Linked DNA regions of Tomitella gaofuii. The protein of the gene in region 2 interacts with the protein of the main gene of each other region in a pairwise test. Links are inferred from orthologs where the notes say so. Each region holds a gene or a part of one and is shown on either strand. Other genes may lie near its edges.

Region 1 (15,088 bases), 350 kb from region 2 along the record:
GTGGCGATCGTGTTCCTGCTGCTCGCCTACCTGTACTACGCGGTCGCCGTGATCGTCGCGATGGCCGCCGTCGGCTTCGCTCTCGGGGCCGCCGCGATGGTCGCGGCCGACGTGGAGTGGAACTGGGCCGTCATCCTCGTCGGCGTCCTGCTCGGGCTGCTGCTCGCCGGGGTGGCGCTCGCGGTGGACCTGCCCGCCGTCCTGCTGGTGGTGGTCAGTGTGCTCAGCGGCGCGGTGACCCTCGTCGGCGCGGTGATGCTGCTCACCGGCACCCTCGACACCGCCGACTTCCACCGGGCCGCCATCACCACGGCCATCGAGGACGGCTGGTGGTGGTTCGCGCTGTATGCAGCGCTGGTGGTGCTCGGCGGTGCAACGCAGGCGCGGGCGTACGGCCGCGCCCCCGTGATCCGGGAGCGGTGGCGCTCCGGCCGCCGGTGACGGGCCGGCGGACCCGCGCTCAGTCCTGGAACACCGCCGCCCGGCCCTCCTTGCGCGCCGCCGTGGCTTCCTCGAAGTTCCCGGTGAGCAGCCGGATCAGCAACTGCCCCAGGCCCTCCTGGTTCATGTGCTGCGCGAGGCTCCCGGCGTCCATGCCCGACCACAACGTGCGCTTGGTCAGCTCGATACCCGGTCTCGAGAACCCGGCGATGGCCTCGCCCATCGCGAAGCACGTCTCGAGCAGGTCGTCGGGCTCGGTGAGACGCGAGACCAGCCCGATCCGTTCGGCCTCCTCGGCGCCGACGTCGCGGCCGGTGAGCATGATCTCGGAGGCCCGCGAGGTGCCGATCGCGCGCGGCAGCAGATAGCTCAGGCCCAGTTCGCTGGCCGTGAGCCCGTTGTTGATGCCCGCGGCGCGGAAGTACGCGGCGGTGGAAGCCACCCGGATGTCCGTCGACAGCGCCATGCACAGTCCCCCGCCGATCGCCGCGCCGTTGATCGCGGAGATCACCGGCTGGTGCATCGACCGCAGAGTGGTCACCACCTGGTCGAGGATCTCCATCGACCGCAGCGCGACCGTGGCGCGGGTCAGCCCCTCGGTGTGCGGGATGCGGCCCGCCGACTGCTGGTCGGCGCCCGAGCAGAACCCCGCACCGGCCCCGGTGAGCACCACAGCGCGCACCGAGTTGTCGTTGCTGATGCGTTCGAGCTCGTCGCGCAGCGGAACCATGACATCGAAGGCCATGGCGTTCATGCGTTCGGGGCGGTTGAGGGTGATCAGCGCGATCTCCGGGCGTGGCCGGTCCACGAGAACGAATTCCATTCTCCGGACACTACGGGCGATCCCGCGGCGCGCGGGAGATTTCGCGGCCCGGCACGCCGCGGGGATCCGGCGGGACGCTCGCGCCCCGCCGGCCCCCGGCGCAGGAAGGTGCCGATGAGGAAGCGCAGCCGGTCTGCGGCGCGATAGAACGTCTCCAGGCCGTCCCACGCGAGCTCCGCCCCGTCGTCCGTCGGCACCCACTGGCACCACAGACCGGGCAGCTTCGGTTCGTCCACGCGCGGCACCCACGGTTCCGTGCGCCTGGACATGCCCAGCGCGTCCTGATTCAGCGGCAGCAGGTCCCGGCTGCGCGTCTCCAGGGTCCCCTACTCGTGACGGATGTTCGCGAACCACCGCAGGTGGTCGCGCTCGTCCTCGTTCCAAGGCGGTTCGACCGTGAACCGCCCCGTGAACTCCGTCGTGTATCCCATGTCCTGCCCCTCGGCACTACTACTGAGACGCACGCCGGGGCGGCCGCGGTTCCGTCCTCCGCACCGCCGGGAACGGCCCGGCCCCGGTATTCTGGCGCGGTGCCCGACTCCCCGACTCCCCCCGACGCCGGCGAGGCCGCGGCGCCGCGCTTCCGTCTCGCCTTCACCCCCGGTGCCACGCCCGGCAAGTGGGCCCGCGTGTGGGAACAGCGCCTGCCCGACGTGCCGCTCGAGCTGATCCCCGCGGCGAGCGCCGACGGCCTGGCCGCGGTACGCGCGGACGACGCCGACGCCGCACTGGTGCGCCTGCCCATCGACCGCGAGGGCCTGCACGCGATCCCCCTCTACACCGAGGTCACCGTCGTGATGATGCCCAAGGACCACGTGCTGACACTCGCCGAGTCGCTCACCCCGGAGGACCTCGACGACGAGATCGTCCACCACCCGCTCGACGACGTGCTCGACTGGAACGCGCCGCCCGGCACCCCGTCCTATCAGCGTCCCGCCACGATCCCGGATGCGCTCGCGCTGGTGGCAGCGGGGGTGGGCCTGGTGGCGCTTCCCCAGTCGCTCGCCCGCCTGCACCACCGCAAGGACCTCGTCTACCGCCCCTTGGAGGAGCCCGACTCGGCCACGCGCAAACGGGTCGCACAGTCCCAGGTGGCCCTGGTGTGGCGGGAGGACCGGTCGACCGAGCTGATGGACGAGTTCATCGGGATCGTGCGCGGCCGCACCGCCAACAGCTCGCGGGGCACCGGCGGGCCCGCGCGCCGGTCCGGCGGTCCCGCGCGGAAGGGGTCCGGAGGATCGGCCGGCGCCGGGGGGACGAAAGGTGCCAAGGGGAACGCGGGCGGCAAGGGTTCCGCCGGCGGCAGGCGCACCTCCGGGCCGCGCCGTGGCCGGCCGGCGGGCCGGCCCAAGCGCAGGCGCCGCTGATCGCTCGCCACGCAGCCCCTTTCGCGGCAGTCGCCAGCCCTGTGGACGCAGGTGCGGTTCAGTCGACCGCGTACGCCCGGCCGGCCGGTGCGCATGCCGCCAGTTCGACCGCCAGCGAGCGGAAATCGTCGTGCCGCCCCGTGGACTTGCGGTAGACCAGCCCGATCGTCCGTCCCGGCGCCGGGTCCGCGAACCGCGCCGTCGCCAATCCGGCGCGCGTGGTCTCCGCCGGCACCGCCGACTCCGGCACCAGGGTGACCCCGAGTCCTCCCCCGACGCACTGCACCACCGTGGCCAGCGACGTAGCGCGCGTGTCCCCCAACGCCGGCGTGGCGCCCACGAGCCGGCACAGGTCGAGCGTCTGGTCGCGCAGGCAGTGCCCCTCGTCGAGCAGCAGCAACGGCAGTTCGTCGAGCACGTCGGCGGACAAGTCGTCCCGGCCGGCGAGCGGATGCTCCTCCGGAAGGACGAGGACGAAGTCCTCGTCGAACAGGGGGATCTCCACCAGGCCCGCGGCGCCCGACGGCAGTGCGATCACCGCCACGTCGAGCGCGCCGCCCCGCAGGGCGTCGAGGAGCCGCTCGGTCTGGTCCTCCACCAGGTGCGGGTGCAGGTCCGGGTAGGCCGCCCCGAGCGCGGGCAGCGCCGCGGGCAGCAGGTAGGGGGCGACGGTGGGGATCATCCCGATCCGCAGTCCGCCCACCATTCCGCTGCCGATTCCCGCTGCCGCGGTGACGAACCCGTCCACCGCCTCCAGCGCGGCGAGCGCCTTGCCGAGCAGCTCCCGTCCCGCCTCGGTGACCAGGACCTTGCGGGTGCTGCGCTCCATGAGCACCACTCCGAGCCCCGATTCCAGCGATGCGAGCGCCTGCGACAAGGTGGGCTGACTCACACCCAGACGCTGTGCCGCGGTACTGAAGTGGCGATACTCGGCGACCGCGACGAACGCCCGCAGTTGCGCCACCGTGGGACGATAGGATTCATCAATCACAGCAATGAGTCTACATCAACCTAGAGGCTTTACCTTTTCTGGTTTCTGGTGCATAGTGGTGAAGGGAGTTCGGAGCAGGTCGGACGACCACAACGTTCTGCGGCGTGGATCACACGCCGTGGCGGGCCATCGTCCGCCGTTCCCGGACCTTCGGCCGGCGCACCCCACGCCGGCACCGACGCGGCGGACACCCCGCCGCACCACAACGACAAGGAGTTATCCCAGTGGCTCTCCTCACCATCGGCGACCAGTTCCCCTCCTACAGCCTCACCGCCCTCATCGGCGGCGATCTGTCGCAGGTCGACGCGCAGCAGCCCGAGGACTACTTCTCGACGGTCACCAGCGACGACTACGCCGGCAAGTGGCGCGTGATCTTCTTCTGGCCCAAGGACTTCACCTTCGTGTGCCCCACCGAGATCGCCGCCTTCGGCAAGCTCAACGACGAGTTCGCCGACCGTGACGCGCAGGTGCTCGGCGCCTCGGTGGACAACGAGTTCGTGCACTTCCAGTGGCGTGCGCAGCACGAGGATCTCAAGACCCTCCCCTTCCCCATGCTCTCCGACCTCAAGCGTGAACTGGTCGAGGCCACGGGTGTGCTCAACGCGGACGGCGTCGCCGACCGGGCGACCTTCATCGTCGACCCCAACAACGAGATCCAGTTCGTCTCCGTGACGGCCGGCTCGGTGGGGCGCAACGTCGACGAGGTCCTCCGCGTGCTCGACGCGCTGCAGTCCGACGAGCTGTGCGCCTGCAACTGGAAGAAGGGCGACCCGACGATCGACGCCGGCGAGCTGGTCAAGGAAGCACTCTGAGCATGAGCATCGACAACCTGAAGAACTCGCTGCCCGAATACGCCAAGGACCTCAAGCTCAACCTGAGCTCGCTGTCGCGCTCCACGGAGCTCAACGAGCAGCAGCTGTGGGGCACGATGCTCGCGGCCGCGGCCGCGAGCAAGTCGGCCACCGTGTTCTCCGAGATCTCCGATGAGGCGCGCGGGCACCTGTCGGACGCCGCGTTCGACGCGGCGCTCGGCGCCGCCACCATCATGGGCATGAACAACGTGGCCTACCGCGCCAAGTCGTTCCTCGGAAGCGACTACGCGCAGGTGAAGATGGGCCTGCGGATGAACATCATCGGCAATCCCGGCGTGGAGAAGGCCGACTTCGAGCTGTGGTCGCTCGCGGTCTCCACGATCAACGGCTGCCACGATTGCACGGCCGCGCACGACGCCACCGTCCGCAAGGAGGGGCTCACCAAGGAGCAGGTGTGGGAAGCGGTCAAGGTGGCCGCGACCATGGCGGGCGTCGCCCAGGCCGTCGAGATCGAGGCCGCCAAGTAGCGCACCAGCCCAGCAGCAACCGCCGCGCGGCGCCGCAGGCACCGGGAACGGCTCCGCACCTCACGACGGTGCGGAGCCGTTCCCGCTTTACTCCCCGCTGTCGCTCTCCCTGTTCTCGGGAACCCGCACCGCGATCTCCGCGCCCAGTTCGACGCCGGGCACCAACGGCAGCCTGTCCCCGCTCCAGAATCGCCCCGGGTCGTACCAGCCGGAATCGCGGCCGCGGCGCAGCAACCCCATCTGCTCGTAGGTGTGGGCGACGACCTGCGCACAGTACGCGCTCTCCCACGTCACGGCCGACGCCGCGCTGCCACCTCCACGGGAGGGCCGCCGCGGCACGCGGCCGCGGAACCACCGCGCGGCCAACCGTGCCGTCGACGGGAACGGCGTGCCGTCCAGGCGCGCGACGGTGCGCAGCAGCGCATCCTCCTGCGGCGCCGTCACCTCCACACTGATCTGCCGCAGCCACGCGCTCTGCCCGTATCGGTGTGCCCAGACCCGCACGGCGTCCCGCAGGTCGTGCAGCTGGACTCCGCGGTGCCGGGTGCCGGTCCACATGTCCGGGAGCGACTTGCCCATCTCCGCGTGCCACAGCAGCGGCGGCAGATCCTCGAGCACCACGGCCATGCCCACGTGGTTGACCGGGCTGTTGGTGAGCGCGCGGATCGCCTTGTCCGCGCCCGAGACGCCGCGGAAGATCCAGATGTCGCCGGTGCGGGCGGCGCCGGCGGCCTCCTCGAGGGTGATGCCGTTCGCGTGCAGTGCCATTCCGCGATCCTGCCATGGCCCCGGCCACGCCGGCGTCGCCCGGCCGCATCGCACATGCGGCATCATCGTGATCATCCCTCGATGACCGACGGGCACCGCAACAGGAGGACGGAATGCGCAAGGACACCATGTGGAAGGCGCTCGGGCTGGCGGGCGCCGCCGGCGTCGTCGCATCGGGGGTGCTGGTGGCCCGGTCGGAGAGGTCCCGGCGCGCCTACTCCCCCGACGAGATCCGCGAGCGCCTCCATCAGCGGCACGCGCGCGCGGCGGCGACGGAGACGGCCGGCGTGCCGCTCGCCGCCGAGCGCCGCCGGCCGCTGTCCACCGTCCGACGCGCATTGTCTTCCCTGCGCCGGAACCGTCGATAGCCCACGGCAGCAGGAACCGCATCCCCGGCGATCACCGGTCCCCGGTGATCACCCGCACGGGAACTTTGTGCGGGGCGCCCGACTCCTCCGGAGGCTCCTCGCCTGCGGCGGCCACGGCCTGCCGAATCGCCTCCGCGCCGAGCTCCTCCGGCTGCTGTGCGATGTCCGCGTTGATCGTCCCGGCGTCCACCGCGGCCAATCCCTGCGGTGTGCCGTCGAATCCGACCACTTTCACGTCCGTCCCGGCGCGTGCCCCCAGCGCCTTGACGGCGCCCAGCGCCATCTCGTCGTTCGCCGCGAACACGCCACGGACATCCGGATGCGCCTGCAGCAGGTTGGACATCACGTTGAGGGCCTTCGTCCGATCGAAGTCCGCGGGCTGCCGCGCCACCACCTGGATCTGCGGGAACTTCGCGATCTCGGAATTGAAGCCCTCGCCCCTCTCGCGCGCCGCCGACGTGCCCGGCGTTCCTTCGAGCACCACGACCGGGCCCGCACCCACCAACCGCGCCAGCTGCCGCGCCGCCAGGCGGCCGCCCTCGACGTTGTCGGACGCGACGGTGGTGACCACGATCCCGCCGCTCGGCGCGCGGTCCAGCGCGATCACCGGGATGCCCGCGGCGTTGGCGGCGTTGACGGACGGGACGATCGCGTCGGAGTCCACGGGGTTGACGACGATGACGTCGCTGCTGCGGGCGATGGCGTTCTGCACGTCGTTGGCCTGGCGGGTGGCGTCCGAGCCCGCATCGGTCACCGACAGCGCGACGCCCTGGGCCGCCGCCTCGCGCTCCGCGCCGTCCCGCACACCGACGAAGAACGGGTTGTTGAGCGTGGACAGCGACATCGCGATGCGCACCTGTCCCGCGCCGCCCGAGCCCTGCCGCGCGACGGCGCCCCAGATCGCGCCGATCAGCACGAGCACCAGCACGATCGCCCCGCCACGGCGCACCGCCTTGGACCGCAGGATCCCCCCGCCCGCACCGGAACGACGGCGGCGGCGCAGCGTGTCGAACAGCACCGCCAGCGCGATGACCGCGCCGATCACGAACTGCTGCCAGAACGCCGAAACCTCCAGGAGATTCAGTCCATTGCGGAGCACCGCGAGGATGAGCGCGCCCACCAGGGTGCCGATGGCGGTTCCCGCGCCGCCGACGAGGCTGGCGCCGCCGATCACCACGGCCGCGATGGCGTCGAGCTCGTAGCCCGTGCCGGCCTCCGGCTGCGCCGATGCCAGCCGTGCCGCCAGCAGGATGCCGGCCACCGCCGCGAACAGCCCGGACAGGGCGTAGATGAGCAGCTGCTGGCGCGACACGCGGATGCCGGACAGACGCGCGGCCTCCTCGTTGCCGCCGATCGCATACATCGCGCGCCCGGCGTAGGTGCGGCGCAGGATGAAACCGGTGAGCAGCGCGGCGGCGATCAGGACCAGCACCGGATACGGCAGGAAGCCGAACAGCTCGCCGCTGCCCATGGTCGCGACCCAGCCGCCCACCCCGATGGGCCGCCCGTCGGCGACCACCAGGGCAAGCCCGCGCGCCATCGACAGCATCGCCAGGGTGGCGATGAACGGCGGCACGCGGCCGGCGGTGATGAGCAGCCCGGAGACCACCCCCGCGACGGCGCCCGCCGCCAGCCCGGCGAGGACCGCCAGCCACAGCGGCACCCCGGCCGAGGTGACGGTCCACCCCATGACGATGCCGGACAGGCCGGCGACCGACCCCACCGACAGGTCGATGCCGCCGCTGACGATGACGAAGGTCATGCCGAACGCCAGCACCGCGACCACCGACGCCTGGATGCCGACGTTGAGCAGGTTGTTCGACGTCAGGAAGTCCGGGGATGCGATCGCGAGCGCCAGCACGAGCAGCACGAGCGCCGCGACCGGGCCGCCGGTGCTGCGCAGCGACACCGACGGCCGCCAGCCGCGGATCCGTTCCAGCGGACCGCGGTCCTGGTCTGCGGGCGGAACGGGGTCGTTCGGGTTCTCCGACACCGTCGTCATCCTTCCGTCACTGCGAGCGCCATGACCCGCTCCTGGGTTGCGTCGTCGCCGGAAAGTTCTCCGCGGATGCGCCCGTCCGCCATCACCAGTACGCGGTCGCTGAGCCCCAGCAACTCCGGCAGGTCACTGGAGATCACGAGGATCGCAGCGCCCTGCGCGGTCAGCTCGCCGATGAGCGCGTAGATCTCGGCCCGCGCGCCCACGTCGATCCCCCTGCTGGGCTCGTCGAGGATCAGCACGCGAGGACGGGCCATCAACCACTTGCCGATGACGATCTTCTGCTGGTTGCCTCCGGACAGCGTCATGGCGGGCTGGTCGACGCTGTGCACCTTGATGCCCATCCGCCGCACGGATTCGACGGCCTGCCGGCGCTGCTCGCGGCGGTCCACCAGACCCAGGCTGGTGCGTTCGGCCAGCGTGGCCAGGCACAGGTTCTCCTCGACGGAGGCGCCCAGCACCAGGCCCTGCCCGGCGCGGTCCTCCGGCACCAACGCGATGCCCGCCCGGTAGGCGGCGACGACATCGCCGCCGCGCACCGGCGCGCCCGCCACCGCGATGCGCCCCGCGTCGTAGTGGTCTGCGCCGAAGACGGCGCGCGCCACCTCCGTGCGGCCCGCTCCGACGAGCCCGCCGATGCCGACCACCTCGCCGGCGCGCACCTCCAGGTCCACCTCCTCGAACCGGCCGGCGCTGGACAGGCCGGTCACCTGCAGCACCGGCTCGCCGACGGGGTTGTCGCGCCGCGGATACTGCTGGTCGATGGTCCTGCCCACCATCAGCCGCACCAGTTCCTCCACGCCGGTGGACGCCGGCACCTCGCCCACCTTGCCGCCGTCCCGCAGCACCGTGACCCTGTCGCCGATGCGGGCGACCTCGTCGAGCAGGTGCGAGATGAACACGACGCCGACGCCGCGCGAGCGGAGGTCGTCGACGATGGCGAACAGCGCGTCGACCTCGCCCGCGCTGAGCACCGCGGTGGGTTCGTCCATCACGAGGATGCGGGTGTCGATGCTGAGGGCCTTCGCGATCTCCACCAACTGCCGCTGCGCCACGCCCAGGTCCGACACCGTCGCATCCGCGTCGATCGCCAGCCCGGCCTCGGCGAGCAGCTCCCGCGCCCGGCGGCGCATCGTCCGCACGTCGACGATCCCCAGCCTGCGCGGCTGACGCCCCAGGTAGATGTTCTCGGCGACGGTGAGCTGCGGGACCAGCGACATCTCCTGGTGGATCGTGGAGATGCCCAGCGCCTCGGCACCGCCCGGCCCGTGCAGGTGCACGGGCCGCCCGTCCACGCGCATCTCGCCGCTGTCCGGCCGGTGCACGCCCGCCATCATCTTGATCAGCGTGCTCTTGCCCGCGCCGTTCTCGCCGAGCAGCACGTGCACCTCGCCGCCGTGCACGTCGAAGTCCACCCCGTCGAGCGCCCGCACGCCCGGGTAGACCTTGCCGACGCCGCGCAACTGCAGGTGCACCGGCGACGTGTCGTCGGCGTCGCGTTCGAGCGTGTTGGGGCCGTCCGTCCGCCGTGCCCCTGCCCCGCGGCCCCACATCATGCCGTCTCCAGCTGCGCTGCGGTGGGCATGGCGGACTGCGCGCCCGCGCCCGTCACCGCGATCGCCGCCGCGCGCACGGCCCAGCGCACCGCGTCCTCCAGTGCCTCGCCGCGCACGAGGGCGTCGGTGAGCGCCCCGCAGAAAGTGTCCCCGGCACCGGTCGGGTCCACCACCGTGGGCACCCGCACCGCCGGCACGTGCACCCGCGTGCCCCCGTCGACCAGCGCGCCGTCGGCTCCGAGCGTCACCACCACCGCGCGCGGGCCGTCCACGCCCGCGGCCAGCGCGGCGGCGTCATCGACAGTCCGCGGTTCGGGAGCCCCGGCGATCGCGCCGAGCTCGGAACGGTTGACGATGAGCACGTCCACCCGCGCCATCACCTCCGGCGGCACCGGCCGCACCGGCGAAGGGTTGAGGATCACCCGGCCGCCGGCCTGCCGGACGGCCTCGGCCACCGCGTCCTCCGGAATCTCCAGCTGGCACACGACCGCGGCCGCCCGGGCCAGCAACTCCCGCGCCCCGCGCACGTGCGCGGTGGACAGCGAGCTGTTGGCCCCCGGCGCGACGACGATCATGTTCTCCCCGGACTCGTCGACGACGATGAGCGCCGCCCCGGACCCGCTGCCGGCGGTGGAGCCGAGATGATCGACCCGCACGCCCTGCGCGGTCAGCGCCTCCCGGATGCGCCGGCCCGCCGGGTCGTCGCCGACCCTCCCGACGAGCGCGACGCTGCGCCCCAGCCGCGCCGCGGCCACCGCCTGGTTGGCGCCCTTGCCGCCCACCGACTCGCCGGTGTCCCCGCCCAGCACCGTCTCCCCCGGAGCCGGCAGCCTGGGCACGTGCGCCGTCGTGTCGAGGTTCGCCGAGCCGACGACGACGATCTCCGCCGCCCGCTCCCCGGGCATGTGCTCGACCATGCGGTGGACCTCCTGGCTCACGCCGCGCGGCAGGTGCTCCGCGTCCGTGCGGCGTCGGTTGACGGGTCGGCCGTAGTCAAACACGGAACCGGCGCGCGCGGGCCACACTCGCGCCACTTCGCTCCGGCCGGGCCGGTTTCCGCTGCGTCGCACGCCGCGCCGATCACGTCACACGCGGGCACGGCCGATCATCGCCGGCCGTCCGGCACCGTTAGCCTGGAACGGAGATGACTCCGAAGCAACCGCCGCCCGCCGGCGCCTCAGTATCACGCCGCCGCCGCGGTGGACGGCGGCGTCGCGGCCCGCAGGGCCCCTCCGGCGCACCGGAGGCGCCGCAGCGCGACGACGGACCCGAGGCCACGGCACGCCGGCGCGCACTGCGCGCACGGCTCGACGCGGTGATGCTCCGCGACGAGCACCGCCTGCGGCGGCGCATCGACGGCGCACCCGCACTCGCCGAGCTTGCCGCGGTGGACGACCTGATCACCGCCTCGCAGCAGCGCGTCGAACGCAGACGCGCGTCGGCGCCCGCGGTCTCCTATCCCGAGGCGCTGCCGGTGAGCGCCCGGCGCGACGACGTCAAAAAGGCCATCGCGGAGAACCAGGTGGTCATCGTCGCCGGCGAGACCGGCTCCGGCAAGACCACGCAGCTGCCGAAGATGTGCCTGGAGCTGGGCCTGGGTGTGCGGGGCCTGATCGGACACACCCAGCCGCGCCGCATCGCCGCGCGCACCGTCGCCGAACGCGTCGCCGAAGAACTCGACAGGCCCCTGGGCGACACCGTCGGTTACACAGTGCGCTTCACCGACCACGTCACCGACGACACGTTGATCAAGGTGATGACCGACGGCATCCTCCTCAACGAGATCCAGCGCGATCGGATGCTGCGGCGCTACGACGTCCTCATCATCGACGAGGCCCACGAGCGCAGCCTCAACATCGACTTCATCCTCGGATACCTCAAGCAGCTGCTGCCACGGCGCCCCGACCTCAAGGTCATCATCACCTCGGCCACCATCGACCCGGAACGCTTCGCCGAGCATTTCGCCGTCGACGGCGCTGCGGCGCCCATCATCGAGGTCTCCGGGCGCACCTTCCCCGTCGAGATGCGGTACCGCCCGCTCACCGTCGAGCGCGGCACCGCCGATGCGCCGATGCTCGTGGATCGGGATCCGCTCGAAGCGATCGGCGCGGCGGTGGACGAACTCGTCGCCGCCGGGCCGGGCGACATCCTGGTGTTCCTCGCCGGCGAACGCGAGATCCGCGACACCGCCGACGCCTTGCGCGAGCGCCGATACCGGAACACGGAGATCCTCCCGCTGTACTCGCGACTCTCGGCCGCCGAGCAGCACCGCGTGTTCACCGCCCACACCGGCCGGCGCATCGTGCTGTCCACCAACGTGGCCGAAACCTCCCTGACCGTCCCCGGGATCCGGTACGTCGTCGACCCCGGCACGGCCCGGATCTCCCGGTACTCGGTGCGCACCAAGGTGCAGCGGCTGCCGATCGAGCCGATCTCCCAAGCCTCCGCGCGCCAGCGCGCCGGTCGGTGCGGTCGCGTCGCGGACGGCATCTGCATCCGTCTGTATTCGGAAGACGACTTCGAAGCGCGTCCCGCCTTCACCGAGCCGGAGATCCTGCGCACCAACCTCGCCGCAGTCATCCTGCAGATGACCGCGCTGGGCCTCGGCGACCTCGCCGCGTTCCCCTTCGTCGAACCCCCCGACCCGCGGGCCGTGCGGGACGGCCTGACGCTGCTCGAAGAGCTCGGCGCCATCGTCCGAGGCGGGCAGACCGGGCGTGGCGCGCAGCACCGGCTCACCGACACCGGCCGGTCGCTCGCGCGGCTGCCGGTGGACCCGCGGATGGGCCGCATGCTGCTCGAGGCGCAGCGCACAGGGTGCCTGCGTGAACTGCTGATCATCGTCTCCGCCATCTCGATGCAGGACGTGCGTGAGCGGCCCGCCGACCACCAGCAGGACGCCGACGCCCGGCACGCCAGGTTCGCCGTGAAGGGGTCGGACTTCCTGGCCCGGCTGCGGCTCTGGGACTACCTGCGCGAGCAGCGCAATGCGCTGGGCTCGAGCGCGTACCGCAGGATGTGCAAGGCGGAGTACCTGCACTTCATGCGCATCCGGGAGTGGCAGGACCTGCACGGGCAGTTGCGGCAGATCGCGCGCGAGATGGGCTGGCAGGCCAACGATGCGCCGGCGTCCGAAGACACGATCCACCAGGCGCTGCTGTCCGGCCTGCTGTCGCACATCGGCGCCCGCGACGGCGACAAGCGCGACTACCTGGGGGCCCGCGGCGCCCGGTTCGCCATCTTCCCCGGGTCGAGCCTGTTCAAGGGCCAACCGCGGTGGGTGATGGCCGGAGAACTCGTCGAGACCTCCCGGCTGTGGGCGCGCGAGGTGGCCCGCATCGAGCCCGAATGGGTGGAGAAGCTCGCGCCGGACCTTGTCAAGCATTCCTACTCCGAGCCGCACTGGTCGATCAAGCATGCCGCGCCGATGGCCTACGAGAAGGTGACGCTCTACGGCGTCCCGCTCATCGCGCGGCGGCTCGCACCGTACGGCCGGGTGGACCGGGAGGCTTCGCGCGACCTGTTCATCCGCCACGCGCTGGTGCAGGGAGAGTGGCGGTCCGACCACGCCTTCCTCACGCACAACCGATCGCTGCTCGAGGACGCGCTCGACCTGGAGGACCGGGCCCGCCGGCGCGACATCGTCGTCCGCGACGACGACCTGTTCGACTTCTACGACCGACGCCTGCCCGCCGACATCGTCTCCGGCCGCCATTTCGACTCCTGGTGGAAGAAGGCGCGGCGCACCGACCCGGCGCTCCTCGACTTCACCGCGGACACCGTCACCAACGACGACGCCGATACCGTCGCAGGCGCCGACTATCCCGACGCCTGGCTGCAGGGCGGAGTGCGCCTCGAGTTGGACTACCGATTCGAACCCGGCCACCCGGAGGACGGCGTGACCGTGCGGGTTCCCGTGGAGCTTCTCCCGCAGGTGCGCACGGCCGGGTTCGACTGGCTCGTGCCCGGCATGCGCGAGGAACTCGCCACCACACTCATCCGCTCACTGCCCAAACAGCTGCGGCGCGCGGTGGTCCCCGCACCCGACTTCGCCGCGGCGGCGCTCGCGCGCGTGCAGCCCCGATCGGAGCCCCTGGTCAATGCGCTGGCACGGGAACTCTCTCGACTCGGTTCGTGCCGTATCGCGCCGGAGGACTTCCGCAGCGCCGCGTTGCCCGACCATCTGCGCGTCACATTCGCGGCGGTCGACCGGCGCGGCCGTGAGCTCGGCCGCTCCAAGGACCTCACCGAGCTGCGGACCCGGCTGGCGCGCCACATCAGCGACACCGCTGTGCGCGACGGCCAGGAACACGCGCGGCCGGCCGCGACGGTGTGGACGTCCGAAACGCTCGGCGACGTGCCCGAACAGGTGACAAGCGAGGTGGCGGGCCAGAAGGTGGTGGGGTTCCCGACGCTGAGTGTCCGGGAACCGGCGACTCCGGCAGGTCCGGCTGCAGTGGCGGTCACGGTGGTGTCGACGCGCGCGGAACAGTCCGCCGCGATGCGCACCGGTACGCGTCGACTGCTGCTCAATGCGGTTCCGGGAGTGGGCAAGCGCCTGCTCTCGATCTTGTCGACGGCGGACCGCCTCGTCGCCGGGCAGTACCCGTTCGGCGGGCTCGACGGGCTCGTCGCCGACGTGCACGAGTGCGCCGTCGACGAGGCGATGATGCGGGCGGGCGGGCCCGTGCGTGATCCGGATGCGTTCGAGCGCTTGAAGAGCGCGGTCGGCCCCGCTGCGCGTGCCGCAGAGCCGGCCATCGTCACTGCCGCCGTGGAGATCGTCCGTCGCCGGGACGAGCTGCAGGTGAGGCTCGGCGAGGCGGCCGCGTCGACGGCGGTGTCCGAATCGACGGTGGACGACGTCCGCCAGCAGCTCGCCGACCTGGTCCGGCCCGGCTTCCTGCTGGAGGCGGGCAGTGCTCGTGCCGCCCAGATCCCGCGGTACCTGCGCGCGGCGACCCTGCGTCTCGAATCCGCACCGACCTCCGGACCGCGCGAACACCAGGGCATGGATACGCTGGATCGCGTGTACGGGGCGCTGGAACGCTATCTTGCACACTGCCCGCCGGGCTCCGCCGAGTCGCCCGCCGTCCAGGAAGTGTTCTGGATGATCGAGGAACTGCGTGTGGGACTCTTCGCGCAGAAACTGGGGACCGCTCGGCAGGTCAGCGAGAAGCGCATCCTGCGCGCCATCGACACGCTCCCCCGCTGACGACGCGCTGATCGCGTCACCGTGCGGGCGCGGGTTCCTCCGATGCGGCCCCGTCGGCCCCTTCGCGGTGCAGCCGCAGCTCTTCTATCGCGGTTTCGAAGTCCTCGGCCGAGCTGAACGAGCGGTAGACCGAGGCGAACCTGAGGTATGCGACCTCGTCGAGGTCACGCAAAGGGCCCAGGATGGCCAAGCCGACCTCCTGGCTCGGGACCTCCGGGGAA
Region 2 (8,638 bases):
CTCGTAGCTCGCCCCCGCGACGACCCCGCGCGGGCCCGCACCGCCGACCAGCACCGGACGGCCGCGCAGCGTCGGCCGCGTCAGCTGCTCCACGGACGCGAAGAACGAGTCCATGTCCATGTGCAGCACCCAGCGCTGCGTGCCCGTCACCACACCGTCACCGCCGCCGACCGGTCACCGCCGCCGCGCAGCCTGCGGAGTCACACCCTGTCCAGCACGGCCCGCACGCCGTCGCCCAGGTCCACCGCCGCATCGTCGCCGTCGACCCTGGCGAAGGCGAGCTCGGTGGCGAGGACCTCGCCGGCGATGAGGTCGCCGTGCACGCGCGCACGCTCCGCGAACCGGTCCGGCACGTCGAGAGTCAGGCGGATGCGGTCCGAGATGTCCAGGCCCGCGCTGCGGCGGGCGTCCTGCAGTTCGCGGATGCGGTCCTTCGCCCAGCCCTCGGCCTCGAGCTCCTCGGTCACGGTCGTGTCGAGCACCACGAGGCCGGCGCCGCCGGGCAGCGCCGCGGTGGAGTCCTCCTCCGCGGCGACGAGCCGGCTGGTGAACTCGCCGTCGACGAGCGCGATGCCCGCCGCGACGACGGTGCCGTCCGCCTCCTGCGCCCAGTCGCCGGACTTGACCGCCTTGATGACCTTCTGCACGTCCTTGCCCAGGCGCGGACCCGCGGCCCGCGCGTTGACGACGAGTTCGAACCGGCCGTGCGTGTCGACATCCGTGGTGAGTTCGACGTTCTTCACGTTCACCTCGTCGGCGATGAGGTCGGTGAACGGCCGCAGCGCACCGGACCCCTCGGCCGCCACGGTGAGGAACCGTAGCGGCAGGCGCACGCGCAGCTTGTTGGCCTTGCGCACGCCCAGCGCCGCGGAGCACACGCCGCGGACCTCGTCCATGGCCGCCACCAGCTGCGGGTCGGCGGGCAGCAGGTCCGGTTCCGGCCAGTCGGTGAGGTGCACCGAACGTCCGCCGGTGAGCCCGCGCCAGATCACCTCGGTGGCCAGCGGGAGCAGCGGCGCCGCCAGGCGGGTGAGCACCTCGAGCACCGTGTGCAGCGTGTCGAACGCGTCCGGCTCCGCCTCGCCGCCCGCCCAGAACCGCGGCCGCGAGCGGCGCACGTACCAGTTGGTGAGCGCGTCGCAGAAGCCCCGCAGCAGATCGCAGGCGCGCGCCACGTCGAGATCGTCGAGTGCGGCGGTCATCTCGTCGCGGCACAGCGCGAGCTTGGCCAGGATGTACCGGTCGAGGACGTGCTGAGAATCGGTGCGCCACTCGCCCGGGCGCTCAGCGTAGAGCTGCAGGAAGCCCCACGAATTCCACAGCGGCAGCAACGCCTGCCGCACGCCCTCGCGGATGCCCTGCTCGGTGACGACGAGGTTGCCGCCGCGCAGAATCGGTGACGACATGAGGAACCAGCGCATCGCGTCGGAGCCGTCGCGGTCGAACACCTCGGAGACGTCCGGATAGTTGCGCTTGGACTTGCTCATCTTCTGGCCGTCGTCGCCGAGCACGATCCCGTGCGACACGCACGTGCGGAACGCCGGCCGGTCGAAGATCGCCGTCGACAGGACGTGCAGGGTGTAGAACCATCCGCGGGTCTGCCCGATGTATTCGACGATGAAGTCGCCGGGGAAGTGCGAGTCGAACCACTCGCCGTTGTCGAACGGGTAGTGCACCTGCGCGTACGGCATCGACCCGGAGTCGAACCACACGTCGAGCACGTCCGGGATGCGCCGCATCGTGGCGCGCCCCGTCGGATCGTCCGGGTTGGGGCGGGTGAGCTCGTCGATGTACGGACGGTGCAGGTCGGCCGGGCGCACCCCGAAGTCGCGCTCGAGCTCGTCGAGGCTGCCGTACACGTCGACGCGGGGGTGCTCGGCGTCGTCGGACACCCACACCGGGATCGGCGTGCCCCAGTAGCGGTTGCGGGAGATGGACCAGTCGCGCGCACCCTCGACCCACTTGCCGAACTGCCCGCGGCCGATGTGCGACGGATACCAGGTGATCTGTTCGTTGAGCTCCACCATGCGGTCGCGGAACTCGGTGACCTTGATGAACCAGGAGGACACCGCGCGGTAGATCAGCGGGTTGCCGCACCGCCAGCAATGCGGATAGGAGTGCTCGTAGGTCTCGTGCCGCACCAGCCAGGCGCCGCCCGCCGCGACCGGGCCCGAGGCGTCCTTCAGGTCGCGGATGATCCGCGGGTTCGCGTCGAAGACCAGCTCGCCCGCGTAGTCGGGCACCTGCTCGTCGAACCGGCCGCGCGCGTCCACCGGCGTGACCGGGGTGATCCCGGCGGCGTCGGTGACCACCTTGTCGTCCTCGCCGTAGGCGGGCGCGATGTGCACGATGCCGGTGCCGTCGTCGGTGGTGACGTAGTCGGCCGCGAGCACCCGGAAGGCGTTCTCGGCACCGGCGAAGTACGGGAACGGCGGCACGTAGCGCAGACCCAGCAGCTCCTCGCCGGTGAAGTGCGCGAGCACCTCCGGGCTCTCCCCCAGTTCCTTGGCGTAGGCGCCCACGCGCGCTTCGGCCAGCAGGGCGCGCCGCCCGCCCGGTCCCGCCACGAGCACGTAGCGGACCTCCGGGTGCACGGCGGCGGCCATGTTGGACGGCAACGTCCACGGCGTGGTGGTCCACACCAGCAGGTGCGCCCCGTCGAGCCGCTCGAACGGGCCCGCGCCGTTGCCGTCGACCCGGAACCCCACGGTGATCGCCGGGTCCTGGCGCGACTTGTAGACGTCGTCGTCCATCCGCAGCTCGTGGTTGGACAGCGGCGTCTCGTCGCGCCAGCAGTACGGGAGCACCCGGTAGCCCTCGTAGGCCAGCCCCTTGTCGTAGAGCTGCTTGAACGCCCAGATCACCGATTCCATGAAGGTGACGTCGAGCGTCTTGTAGTCGCGGTCGAAGTCGACCCAGCGCGCCTGCCGGGTGACGTACTCGCGCCATTCGTCGGTGTACTTGAGCACGGAGGTCCGGCACGCCTCGTTGAACGCCGCGATGCCCATGGTGTCGATCTGCGACTTGTCCGTGATGCCCAGTTGACGCTCGGCCTCCAGCTCCGCGGGCAGGCCGTGCGTGTCCCATCCGAAGCGCCGGTCGACGAGCTTGCCGCGCATGGTCTGGTACCGGGGCACGATGTCCTTGACGTACCCGGTGAGCAGGTGCCCGTAGTGCGGCAGGCCGTTGGCGAACGGGGGCCCGTCGTAGAAGACGAACTCCTCGGCGCCCGCGCGCCGGCGCATGCTCTCCTGGAAGGTGCCGTCCGCGGCCCAGAACGCGAGCACGCGCTCCTCCATCGCCGGGAAGTCGGCGGAACCCTTGCTGTGGCCGCCGGTGAGGTCTACACGCGGGTAGGCCGCGCCGACGGTACTGCTGCCGCCGGATCCGGGGTGTGCGGGGTCGGTCACTGTTCAGGCTCCCTACGTGCCAGTTTCCTCGTGCGCCCGCGATGCGGGCCACCTTGACTCGGCACGGGGACGACGCGCCTGCGCCGCGGTACCACCCCGCTTACCCGGCCGCGCCGTGCGGGCAGGGTCGCTCGTGAGGGCTGTGACGGGCCCGCCCGTCCGGGTCTACTGGGCGGCGGACGCCGACCCGCGGTGCGGGCCGGCGTGCGTGCCGCTGTTCTTCCGGAGGCTCCCCGGTGATCGCCGGATCATCGCCGCGGTCCCGATGGGGGGGACCGCACTCATGCCGACTCTAGTCGGCCTCGTCCTGCGCGCCGTGACCGGCGGCCACCTCATCGCCGTCGTCACCGGTCCCGTCGCCGCGTTCCTGCTGCGCCTCGTCGTCCGCCGCGGTGCCGTCACCGCCGCGCCGCCCGCGGATGATGTCGATCACCAGCAGCACGAATCCGACGATGCACACGCCGATGCACGCCCAGGCGAAGGCCACCGAGCTGATCACCAGCGCGACGACCAGCAGGACGAACCCGACGAGGGTCACGACCAGGGCTGCGATCAGCATCGGGTCCTCCTGAGTGTCCGGCGGCGCACGACGGGCGGGCGCAGCGCGCGGGTACGGCTGCTGGCGGTCACTACTTGCGGTCGCGGACCTCGGACGAGTTGTCCACCGGTGCGGCGGACCCGCGCTGGTTCAGCTCCTCGAGCTGCCCCTCCAGGTAGGTCTTCAGGCGTGTCCGGTACTCGCGCTCATAGGTGCGCAGCGACTCGATCTCACCTTCGAGCTTGGTGCGCTGCTCGTTGATGGTGCCCATGACCTCGGTGTGCTTCTTCTCCGCATCCGCCTGCAGCGCCGCGGCCTTGTCCTGGGCCTGCTTGAGCTGGTTCTCGGAGCGGGTGCGCGCATCCGCCAGCAGCGCCTCGGACTTCTGCCGGGCCTCGGCGAGCATGGAGTCCGCCTTGGTGCGCGCATCGGTGACCATCTTCTCCGAGTTGGCGCGGGCGTCCGAGACGAGCTTCTCCGACGTGCTGCGCGCGTCGGAGAGCGTCTTGTCCGACTCCGACTTGGCGTCGCCGGTGAGCCTGTCCGCCGTCTCCTGCGCGAGCGCCAACAGCTTGGCAGCCTGCACGTGGGCGGCCTCGGTGGCCGCCGCCACCGAGGAACCGGATGCGGCGCCGGCCGACTTGTCCGACGAGGACTGCTCCTTGACGTCTGCCGTGACACCCGACGACGAAGCACCCGTCGAGGCGGGGGTCGACGTCGGGGAGGGCGTCTGGGCGGCCGGGGCCGCCGTCGCGGCGGCGGCGGACGCGCCGGTGGCGGACGAGGCCTTCTTCTCGGCGTCGGCCAGCTCGGATTCGAGCTCGGAGACCCGCTGCGACAGGTCCGAGTTCTCCTCTACGAGCCGGGCCAGCTCGGCCTCGACGAGGTCGAGGAACTGGTCTACCTCGTCCTCGTTGTAGCCACGCTTGCCAATGGGCGGCTTGCTGAACGCCACATTGTGGACGTCGGCCGGAGTAAGCGGCATTGGAGTGTTCCCCTATCGCATACATGGGCAGCCGAGAGAGACCCGGCCATCGCAGTTCACTGCCGCCCATCCTGTCACATCAGGTCACGATCGTGCATCACGAACACCGCTCATGCGTACATGAAACGCCCCACGACGCTGATGAGCACGAACAGGATCAGCATCAGCACGAGGATCGACAGGTCCAGTCGGACCTGCCCCATGCGCACCGGCGGGATCAGCTTGCGCAGCAGCTTCACCGGCGGATCGGAGATCGTGAACAGCGCCTCGAGCAGCACCACGAGGATCCCCTTGGGGTGCCAGTCGCGCGCGAACGAGCGGATGAACTCCACGATGACGCGGCCGATGAGGCAGAACCAGAAAATATAGAGAAGGACGTAGACGACCTCGAGCGCAGCCATGCCCATCACTCTGCCCGAAAGCGGCGGCGCACCCCACGCCGGGTGACCGGCGCGACCGTCCGGCGCGCCCGCCGCGCACGCCCCCGGGCCATGACATGCGGAACCCCCGCCGCGCGGACGCGACGGGGGTTCCTGCCGGCGGGACTCACTTGGAGTAGAAGCCCGTCTCCACCAGCCGGCGACGGTCTTCCGCGGAGACGTCGATCTCCGCGGGTGAGAGAAGGAACACCTTCGTAGCCACCTTGTCGAACGAGCCACGCAGGGCGAAGGCGAGGCCTGCCGCGAAGTCGACGAGGCGCTTCGCGTCGGCGTTGCTCATCTCGACGAGGTCCATGATGACGGGCACCCCGTCGCGGAACTGCTCGCCGATGGTGCGGGCCTCGCTGTAGTCGCGGGGGCGGAGGGTCGTGATCTTCGCCATGCCCCCGGACTCGTCGAACAGCGAAGCGGCACGGCGCGGCTCCACCCGCGGCTCCGGCCGCGCATCCATCGCCAGCGCGCCGCGGGTCCCCGCCATCGGCGCGGGCCGGCTCCCGCCCCGCGGCGGGACCGACTCGAGCCGCCCACGCCCCGGCGCGTAGCGGTCGTCCTCGTATCCGCGGGGTCCGGCGGGGTAGTCGCCGCGCATGCCGTCGTACTCCCGGTCGTACTCGTCGTAACCGTCGTCCAGCCCCCGGCGCGGCCCGGGCTCGTCGAGGTAGTCGTCATCGAAGTCCTCGAGCGGCACCATCCCGAAGTACGCCTTGAACTTTTGCAGGCTGCTCATCGAATAGACCTTCCTTGCTGCGGCGGATCGTGGCTGGGCTGTGGACTGTGCACTGCGGACGGGTTGTGCTGCGGTCCGGCGGGAGGACCGTGGATCCCGCCGTTCATGGCGAGACTATCGGCCGCGCACCCATGATCGCGGTACCGACACGCACACAGGTCGATCCGTGTGCGATGGCCGATTCGAGGTCGCCCGACATCCCGGCGGACAGGCCCCCGGCCTGCGGATGGCGCCGGAGGAACGCCGCGCGGACACCGGCGAGCCGGGCGAACGCCGCGTCCGGTTCCTCCTGCCGCGGCGCCACCGCCATGAGCCCCGCGAGCCGCATGGATTCCGCCGCCTCCACCTGATCCGCGAGCTCGTCGAGGTCGGCGGCGGACACGCCGCCGCGCGCCGGGTCGCCGTCGAGGCTCACCTGCAGGTAGACCTCCAGCGGCGCGGTCCGCTCGCCGGCGTCCAGCGCCGACGCCGTCGCACGCGCGAGGGCGTGCGCGAGCCGGAGCGAATCCACGGAATGGACGGCGTGCGCCCAACGGGCCGCCGCCCGCGCCTTGTTCCGCTGCAGCCGGCCCACCATGTGCCAGCGCGGCGGCGCGCTCGGTCCGCCGGCGGCGGACAGAAGCCGGGCGCAATCCTCCGCCTTGGGCCCGGCCTCCTGCTCCCGCGATTCGCCGAGGTCCTCCGCGCCGAGCCGCGCGAGGGCCGCCGCGTCCGACGCCGGGAAGCGCTTCGTCACCGCGATCAGCGTCACCGAACCCGGGGCGCGGCCGGCCGCGGCGCACGCCCCCGCGATGCGCTCGCGGGCGGCGGCGAGACCGCCGGCCAGTTCGGCCGCGCGGTCGCCGCCCGCCTGCGCGGTCATGACCGTCCCCCCGTGGTCGACCCCCCCGTCGCCGGGCCCCCCGCCGACGGCCGCCAGACGACTCCGGCGAGACGTCCGGTGGGCGCGCCCCGCCGGTGGCTGAACAGCGTCGTGTCCTCGATGGTGCAGCGCGGGTCCACCACGACCGATTCCACGCCCGCCGCGCCCAGTTGCCGCGCGACCCCGGCGCGGATGTCCAGCCCCGTCGTGGCCTTGCGCGTGCGGCAGGCGCTGCCGGGCAGATACTCCTCCACGTCGGCCTGCATGTGCGGCGGCACCTCGTAGCAGCCGCCGCACGCCGCCGGACCCAGCAGCGCGCCGATCCGTTCCGGCCGCGCCCCCAGCCCGGCCATGGCCTCGATCGCACGCGGGACGATGCCGATGCGCGCGCCGATCCGGCCCGCGTGCACCGCCGCGATCACGCCCGCCTCCTCGTCCGCGAGCAGGACGGGCACGCAGTCGGCCGTGAGCACCACCAGCGCGAGGTCCGGCTCGGTCGTGACGAGCGCGTCCGTCACCTCCACTGCCCAGCCCACAGGCCCGTCCACGACGGTGACATTGCGCGAATGCACCTGTTCCATCCACACCAGCCGAGGCGGGGCGAGCCCCAGCGCGCCGGCCAGCCGCGCGCGGTTGGCGGCGACCGCGCCGGGATCGTCTCCCACATGGTCGCCGAGATTGAACGAGTCGTAGGGCGCATCCGAGACTCCGCCGGCGCGCGTGGTGAACACCATGCGCGCCGGCGGGCCTGCGTGCACCGCTCCGGTGACTGTCCTCACCTCCGCATGAACGGCGGGACGTCGACGTCGTCGTCGAGGTCGTCGATCACCTCACGCTCGGCGCCGCCTCGCTCGGCGCCGCCTCGCTCGGCACCGCCGCGCACCCCCCCGCCGCGCTGGGCCGACTCAGCGGCGGCCCCGGAGGACGCGGGAGCGGGGAAGGTGACCGGCTGCGGCCGGTCGGACGCGTCGCCGGAGGCTCCGGCCCGCGACTGCCCGATCTGGCCGGCGCGGCCCGCGTCGATCGTCGAGCGGCCGCGCGATTCGACCCCGGCGTCGATCTGCTTGTTCTGCGGCGCACCGCCGTCGAACCCCGCGGCGATGACCGTCACCCGGACCTCGTCGCCCAGCGAATCGTCGATCACCGTGCCGAAGATGATGTTGGCCTCGATGTGCGCCGACTCCTGGACCAGCGAGGCGGCCTCGTTGATCTCGAACAGCCCCAGGTCGCTGCCGCCGGCGATGGAGATGAGCACGCCGTGCGCGCCGTCCATCGACGCCTCGAGCAGCGGCGAGTTGATCGCGGACTCCGCCGCCTTGAGCGAGCGCCCCTCCCCCCGCGAGGAGCCGATCCCCATCAGGGCGCTGCCGGCCCCGGACATCACCGACTTGACGTCGGCGAAGTCGACGTTGATCAGCCCCGGGGTGGTGATGAGGTCGGTGATGCCCTGGACGCCGTTGAGGAGGACCTCGTCGGCCGAGCGGAACGCGTCCATGAGGCTCACCGCAGCGTCGCCGAGCTGCAACAGGCGGTCGTTGGGGATGACGATGAGCGTGTCGCACGACTCGCGGAGGGTCGTGATGCCCGCCTCGGCCTGGCCGCCCCGGCGCTTGCCCTCGAACGAGAACGGCCGGGTGACGACCCCGATGGTGAGCGCGCCGAGCTTGCGCGCGATG

What was found.
Region 1: the proteins of ileS (region 2) and H4F70_RS21180 interact in binary tests that used the Escherichia coli proteins (3 or more experiments, as listed by UniProt). The link is inferred for Tomitella gaofuii from one-to-one orthologs.

Annotation. Positions count from the first base shown.
Region 1 is NZ_CP059900.1:2,565,631-2,580,718, forward strand. The notes cover bases 5,036-7,844. They hold H4F70_RS21180 (substrate-binding domain-containing protein), read right to left. Parts: upstream 6,942-7,844; coding sequence 6,129-6,941; downstream 5,036-6,128. Other genes in these bases: H4F70_RS11960 (hypothetical protein), read right to left, coding at 5,049-5,729; H4F70_RS11965 (hypothetical protein), read left to right, coding at 5,843-6,097. Also shown: H4F70_RS11925 (DUF4203 domain-containing protein), read left to right, coding at 1-441; H4F70_RS11930 (enoyl-CoA hydratase), read right to left, coding at 461-1,264; H4F70_RS11935 (hypothetical protein), read right to left, coding at 1,219-1,533; H4F70_RS11940 (LysR substrate-binding domain-containing protein), read left to right, coding at 1,795-2,631; H4F70_RS11945 (LysR substrate-binding domain-containing protein), read right to left, coding at 2,690-3,622; H4F70_RS11950 (peroxiredoxin), read left to right, coding at 3,847-4,434; alkylhydroperoxidase, AhpD family, read left to right, coding at 4,437-4,961; H4F70_RS11975 (sugar ABC transporter ATP-binding protein), read right to left, coding at 8,096-9,652; H4F70_RS11980 (ribokinase), read right to left, coding at 9,649-10,569; ATP-dependent RNA helicase HrpA, read left to right, coding at 10,971-14,867; transcriptional regulator NrdR, read right to left, coding at 14,884-15,088. UniProt on the Escherichia coli protein: Part of the ABC transporter complex RbsABC involved in ribose import. Binds ribose. Also serves as the primary chemoreceptor for chemotaxis.
Region 2 is NZ_CP059900.1:2,920,390-2,929,027, forward strand. The notes cover bases 1-3,685. They hold ileS (isoleucine--tRNA ligase), read right to left. Parts: upstream 3,300-3,685; coding sequence 201-3,299; downstream 1-200. Other genes in these bases: H4F70_RS13500 (DNA polymerase IV), read right to left, coding at 1-120. Also shown: H4F70_RS13510 (hypothetical protein), read right to left, coding at 3,703-3,969; DivIVA-like cell division protein Wag31, read right to left, coding at 4,040-4,933; H4F70_RS13520 (YggT family protein), read right to left, coding at 5,044-5,334; H4F70_RS13525 (cell division protein SepF), read right to left, coding at 5,480-6,100; H4F70_RS13530 (YggS family pyridoxal phosphate-dependent enzyme), read right to left, coding at 6,204-6,962; peptidoglycan editing factor PgeF, read right to left, coding at 6,959-7,696; cell division protein FtsZ, read right to left, coding at 7,738-8,638. UniProt on the Escherichia coli protein: Catalyzes the attachment of isoleucine to tRNA(Ile). As IleRS can inadvertently accommodate and process structurally similar amino acids such as valine, to avoid such errors it has two additional distinct tRNA(Ile)-dependent editing activities.